2 regions of the Gluconobacter sp. Dm-44 genome follow, and region 2 is predicted to be linked to the other one. Evidence: riboswitches for the same ligand, from Rfam matches in the RefSeq annotation. Region 2 holds a riboswitch; the other holds the start of a gene.
The links. A riboswitch is a leader RNA that binds a small molecule or an ion and turns the genes downstream of it on or off. The one in region 2 is predicted to bind thiamine pyrophosphate.

Region 1 (3,417 bases), on a different contig from region 2:
GTTGCCGCCGCCAAAGCGGCAGTCCGGTCTTTCGCGCGGAGCTGGTCCTATGAGCTGCTCGGTCGCAAAATCCGTGTCAACGCGGTCGCACCCGGCGGGATCGAAACGCCGCTTCTGAACAAGATCGGTCTTTCTGAAGCCGAAGTGGAAGACTTCAAAACCCAGTTCGCTGCGAGCGTTCCTCTTGGACGCATGGGCCGGGCTGAAGAAGTCGCCGCTGCAGTTCTCTACCTCGCAAGCGACGAATCCCAATATGTCGTCGGCACAGAACTGGTGGTCGATGGCGGCTGTTCACAGCTTTGAAATACAGGGCCGATCGCTTCAACGACTTTTTATCACCGGGACATTTGTCATGATATTTACAAAACCGTTCGCTTCTTTTCTCGGCGCCTCGATGGCGCTCGTTCTGCAATGCGCACCTGCCATGGCGGCCAGCACGCAATCGCCGGATGTGGCTGCCGTGAAGGCTGTGACCGAGCAGTTTGCTGCCGATCTCGCCAAGGGCGATCTTCAGGCAATTTCGCGTCTTTACACTGATGACGCCAGACTACTGCCCCCCAACGCGGACCCAATTTCCGGTCGCGCTGCCATTCTTGCTTATTTTGAGAAGACCTTGCGGCCTGATCTCGTTGGCGGTGCCACATTCGATCACTATGAGATTTATGGTGGCGAAAATGCTGCAACCAGCCTTTCTCAAATCAGGATGCTTGATACCAAAGGTCAGGTTATCGAGCGCGGCAAACAGACGATCGTTTTGCTCAAGCAGGATGGCAAATGGAAGATCCATCGAGATATGTGGTCAGATAATTCTCCCACTCATGCTGCAGAACCATAAGAGCACGGCAGACGCACTCTGCTCTTGATCTTCTGACGCTTCTCCAGCACTGTCGCTTCCTGTCAGGGGAGTCCCGCCTAGGGGACTGAGAGGCCAATTGGTGACGTCGGGAAACCGGCGCCACGGTGAGGCGACCCTTTGAACCTGACCCAGTTGATGCTGGCGTAGGAAGACCGGAGGGCATGTCCCTCTCGGGCCGATCTGGCCTTTTCCGTGTCCGTGATCGGGCACTGGGGGCAGCGGCTCCCTTTCTGCCTCACGTTTCTTGGGTCTTTTCGAGTGCGCTTGAGGAGACACCACATGAACGCTTCCATTCCCGCTATTACGACCGGCCCTCTGCCGGCTTCCAGCAAGATCCATGTCCGTGGCGTGCATCATGACATCGCGGTGCCGCTGCGGCAGATTGCGGTTTCGGGTGAATGTCCGCTGAATGTCTATGACAGTTCAGGCCCCTATACCGATCCCTCCGTCAGCATCGACATTGCAAAGGGCCTGTCGGACAGCCGGGGAAACTGGCTTCGCGATCGTGGGGACGTGGAAGAGTATGAGGGGCGGACGATCACGGCAGCCGATAACGGTTTTGCACAGGGGGATCGGCTGACACCGAGCTTTCCGCAGCAGCGCCGTCCTCTGCGGGCTGTTGGAGATCGCGCCGTCACACAGATGGCCTATGCCCGTGCGGGGATCATCACGCCGGAAATGGAATTCGTCGCCATTCGCGAGAATATCGGCCGGACGGAAGCCCTGAAAGAGGCGCGCGACGGCGAGGATTTCGGAGCCAGCATCCCGGATTTCGTGACGCCGGAATTCGTGCGGCAGGAAATTGCCTCGGGTCGCGCCATCATTCCCGCCAACATCAATCATTGCGAACTCGAACCGATGATTATTGGCCGTAATTTCCTTGTGAAGATCAATGCCAATATCGGCAATTCGGCCGTGACGTCTTCGATGGAAGAAGAAGTCGAGAAAATGGTGTGGTCCATCCGCTGGGGCGCGGATACGGTCATGGATCTCTCGACGGGCCGTAACATTCACAACATCCGCGACTGGATCATCCGCAACGCACCCGTGCCGATCGGGACGGTTCCGCTCTATCAGGCGCTGGAGAAGGTCGGCGGAATTGCGGAAGACCTGACATGGGAAATTTTCCGCGACACACTGATCGAACAGGCGGAGCAGGGGGTGGATTATTTCACCATCCACGCCGGTGTCCGTCTGCACATGATCCCGCTGACGGCCCGCCGCGTGACGGGCATCGTTTCCCGCGGTGGCTCCATCATGGCAAAATGGTGCCTGCATCATCATCGCGAGAGCTTTCTGTATGAGCATTTCGATGAAATCTGCGATATCTGCCGCCGTTATGACGTGTCGTTCTCGCTGGGCGACGGCCTGCGCCCCGGTTCGATTGCAGATGCCAATGACGCCGCGCAGTTCGCAGAGCTGGAAACCCTTGGCGAACTGACAAAAATCGCCTGGGCGAAGGACTGTCAGGTCATGATCGAGGGGCCGGGCCATGTGCCGATGCACAAGATCAAGGCCAACATGGACAAGCAGCTCGAACATTGCCACGAGGCACCCTTCTACACGCTTGGCCCACTAACGACCGATATTGCGCCGGGTTACGACCACATCACCTCCGCCATCGGCGCGGCCATGATCGGCTGGTTCGGCACGGCGATGCTCTGTTATGTGACGCCCAAGGAACATCTGGGTCTGCCGGACCGCAATGACGTCAAGACTGGTGTCATTACCTACAAGCTCGCAGCGCATGCGGCGGATCTGGCGAAGGGACATCCGGGCGCGCAGATGCGTGACGATGCGCTGTCCCGCGCGCGGTTCGAGTTCCGGTGGGAAGACCAGTTCAATCTGGGACTGGACCCCGATACGGCGCGGTCTATGCATGATGAGACCCTCCCGAAAGAGGCGCATAAGGTCTCGCATTTCTGTTCGATGTGCGGGCCGAAATTCTGTTCGATGAAGATCTCCCATGACATCCGGGCGGAAGCGGAAAAGCAGGCTGGGATGGAAGAAATGGCCGGGAAGTTCCGGGAAGGCGGCGCGCTTTATGTACCCGTGACGGAACCGGCGGAATGATCCATTCCGTCCTGGGGGAGGGGGTTGCGGCGCTATGTTGCGCCACGGCTCTTTCCGACCGGGGTCTTGACGTGGAAGTCATTGTCCCGGAGGGCAGTCCAGAGGCGGCATCACGGTTTGCGGGGGGAATGCTGGCCCCGTTCTGCGAGGGAGAAAGCGCGCCCGACCTGATCGTGGCGCAGGGACAGGCAGCGGTGGACTGGTGGGCGGCTCATGTTCCGGGCGTCACAAAGCGTGGCACGCTTGTCGTTGCCCCGCCGCGTGACGGCGCCGAACTGGATCGTTTTGCGCGCGCCACGCAGCAGCACGACTGGGTCGTTCCCGGCGATCTGGAGTCGGATCTGGAGGGGCGGTTTGCGCGCGGACTGTTTTTCCCGACCGAAGCGCATCTGGACCCGCGCAAAGCGCTTGCCAGCCTGCGCGACAAGCTGCTTGCGAAAGGCGTGACCTTCCGGTCGGATGCGCCGCGCGGTCATGTCGTGGATTGC
Region 2 (3,417 bases):
CCGTTCTGGACAGCCTGTGTGGAGATCTGGCGGTTGGTGAAGTTGTAGTTGAACAGCGTCAGGCTGCCGATGATCCAGCGTCCCGTGCGGCGGTATCCCAGCTCTTCGGAAATGGAATATTCGTTGCGGACATCGGCCGATCCGGTTCCGTACATTTCGCCCGAAGAGGGGTCATAGGTGTTGTACAGCGCGCTCTGGTCCGGGGCGCGGAAATTGGTCGTGGCGTTGAAGAAGATCTGGTTTTCCGCGTCAATGCGCCAGCGCACGCCGAGGCGGGGCAGGGGCTCCATGCTGTTGGAGCCGACATGGTATTGCGGGCCTGGCATGCTGTTCGTGCCATCGCGGCTCATCATGACGGCCTTGAACCCGAGGTCTATGGCCAGATGGTCATGCAGCAGAGACATGTGGTCGCCGATGAACAGCGCGTTGGTCTGGGAAATGGTGTGAAAGCTGCCGCCCAGAAGGCGTTCGCCGTTGGACAGGCGGATCACGTCGCGGCCGTTTTGCGCCCAGATGTCCGGGGCATAGCCATTGGTCTGAACGGCCGTGAAGGGCTGTTGCTCGTTGTCGTCACCGTAATCGTACCAGTATCCGAGGACGAAATCGTTCCAGCCGGTTTTGTAGTGCAGCGCGCTGGTAAAGCCCGAGCGGTAGCTGCGCTGGGTGTAATCTGCGCGGACTACGCCCACGCCGTCCTGTGCGCCGGGAAGGTTCAGCGTGTCCGACAGGGCCTGTGTGCCCTGATAAAGTCCTGTTTCGGACAGGGTGCTTCCGCCCGGCCAGTTGCCATAGGCAAGCTGCGCGTAGGGTGTGACGTCCAGCGTCAGATGATCGGTCAGGGTCAGATGAACCGGCGCGCCGCCGTAAAGCGTGCGCTCTCCGTCCCGCCACAGGCGCCAGTAATTCGCGCCGTTTTCCGGATTGCTGCTGTCATAATGGGCCAGCAGGTTGTTCTGGCCTTTGATCCCGTCCGATTTCCATGTGTCCATCGTGGGTTCGGGATACCAGCTTGTGATGGTTGTGTTGAAAGTGCCGATAAGGCTGGCGCGGTTGCCTTGTCCCCATTCCTTGAGAAATTTGAAATCGACATGCTGCTTTTCGTCGCGTCCCGGTCCGCGCCAGTTGTCGGTCGCGCCGTGGGAGTAGGAGACGAAGCCACGGATGCCGGTATGGGCGATGTCGCCGGTGTCGAGGCGGATGAATTCGCGGTTGGTGTTGTAGGATCCGTAAGACACGCTGGCGTCTCCACCTGCTTTTTTGGCGGGGTCGCGGAAGGTCAGGTTCATCAGGCCCCCGGCGGCGTTCAGGACCGGGCTGTCCAGATCGGCCGAGCCCTGCGACAGGGCGATTTCCTGATAGTTCTCACTGTCTGCGAACTGGCTAGGCGTGCCGGAATAGGCGGCGACGTCGTTCAGCGGCATGCCTTCGAGCACATAACCGATGGCGCTGTTATCGAGTCCGCGTACAGTGATGTCGGTATTGGGAGAAAATCCCATCGGGTCGGACGATGACACATTGGCGCCGGGCAGCATGGATGCGAGCTGAAAGGCCGTGGCCATCGGGGCCTGTTTGGAAATGAAATCCTGACTGACCGTACTGACGGATTTCACGCCGTCCTGCAGATGGATCAGGCCGCCTCCCGGCTGGTTTCCGGGGGCGCTGTCCGCAAGCCGGTGAACGACAATATGTTCGGCTGGTGCCGGGCGCGGTGCAGTCGCGGCTGAAGGGGCGGGTGCTGTGTGATGCGTTGGCGGTTTGCTCGTATCGGCCGCGTGGGCGACGGACAGGCAGACCGTGGTGCCGATCAGGGCGGGCAGGATGCGATGATACCGCAGGCGAGACGTAGCAGAGTCTCCGGGGTGTCCGTGGGCCATGATGGAAAACGCCTCGCCTGCAAGCAATGGAAGTTCAGCGCTGGCAGGAAGGGTTCAAGCTGCTGGCTGGCGGGTTCGTGAAAATGCGTCCGGCAGGCAGCGACCACCATCCCTCCGCCAGTGTGAACTGGATCAGGTTCAATGGGTCACTGCGCCCTATGACGGACAAGCGTCATGCCAGCAGAATCTCAGCCCCTTGTCGGGGCTCCCCACGGTGAAACGTCAGCAATCCTCCGGGGACGGAAAATTGTCAATATGAGCAGATTCTGTCAGGGCCGTGCAGGGGAAGTGTTGCAAACAATTTCGAGAGTATTCTTCATTCTTTATTAATAACGACATGTATAGTTTTCAAAAAACATCACGCCAGTGCCTGAACGGGGCGTGAGACCTGAGGTCAATAAAGGCGATCATGCTCAACTGGATTGAAAAAACGGCCTATGTCCGGCAGAAAATCAAGGTGCTGTTTGCGCTTCTTGTTCTGATCGCCGTAGTACATTTTGCTGCCGAACAGCTTTGCGATCGTCTGTTTGTTCATTACCAGCATGAACAGATGCTGTCGCAGTGCATGGGGCTGCTGTTTCAGGTCGCACTGACACTTCTGATCGCCCGGTTCGCCATTCATGTGATTGCCGTACCGTTCGAGCAGATTACGGCGGCAACGGAGAAGGTCGCGGCTGGTGCTCTCAACATCACCATTCCGTGCCTTCATCACCATGACTGTGCGGGGCGGCTGGCACGCTCTCTCCAGTTGTTCCGGGAGAACAGTCAGAAGCAGTTGGCCCTTCAGGAAAATTCGGCGGAAGAAGCGCGCGATGCGGCGCAGATCCAGAAGGAACTGTCCGGCCGCAGCGAGCGGATTCGCCGTGTGCAGGATGAGACGATCGGAACCATTTGTGCCGGGCTGGAGATTGTGAAGGAAGGTGATCTGACCTTCATGTTCGGCGACAGTTTTCAGGACCGGTTCGAGGAATTCCGGCAGAATTTCAACACGCTCATCCAGATCTATCGGACGGCGATCGCCAAGATTTCCGATGCGACTTCCGTCATCGCTAACGGAACCGTCGAAATAGCCTCCGCTTCAACAGAACTGAGTGGACGGACGGAACGTCAGGCCATTACCCTGGCTCAGTCTGCCGCCTCCATTAACAGCATTACCCAGACGGTCGGCAAAACGGCGCGTTCTGCGGTGAGGGCGCGTGAAACGGCTCTTGAAACGCGGGGGCAGACCGTCGTGGTTTCGGAGATCATGCATTCGGCCAACCGGGCTATGGGCGAAATCCGGACGTCGTCACGACAGGTCGAGAGCATTCTGGGCCTGATTGAGGAAATCGCGTTCCAGACCAATCTTCTGTCGCTGAATGCCGGGATCGAAGCAGCCCGCGCGGGAGAGGCCGGTCAGGGTTTTGACGTTGTGGCCAAGGAAATCCGGGCGCTTGCGCAGCGCTCGGCCAAATCGGCGCAGGATATCCGCAACATCATCACGTCTTCGGGCCGACAGGTGGAAGAGGGTGTCCAGCTTGTCGGGGATGCGGACCGCTCGATG

Region 1: linked by a shared signal. The riboswitch ahead of thiC (phosphomethylpyrimidine synthase ThiC) and the one ahead of JK213_RS05030 (TonB-dependent receptor) in region 2 are both predicted to bind thiamine pyrophosphate.

What each region holds. Positions count from the first base shown of each region.
Region 1 is NZ_JAERLZ010000004.1:192,210-195,626, reverse strand. It holds gene JK213_RS07330 (SDR family oxidoreductase) at 1-303, shown strand, start outside; gene JK213_RS07325 (SgcJ/EcaC family oxidoreductase) at 281-835, shown strand; TPP riboswitch at 890-1,023, shown strand; gene thiC (phosphomethylpyrimidine synthase ThiC) at 1,136-2,929, shown strand; gene JK213_RS07315 (FAD-dependent oxidoreductase) at 2,926-3,417, shown strand, end outside.
Region 2 is NZ_JAERLZ010000002.1:424,435-427,851, forward strand. It holds gene JK213_RS05030 (TonB-dependent receptor) at 1-1,874, opposite strand, end outside; TPP riboswitch at 1,967-2,096, opposite strand; gene JK213_RS05035 (methyl-accepting chemotaxis protein) at 2,284-3,417, shown strand, end outside.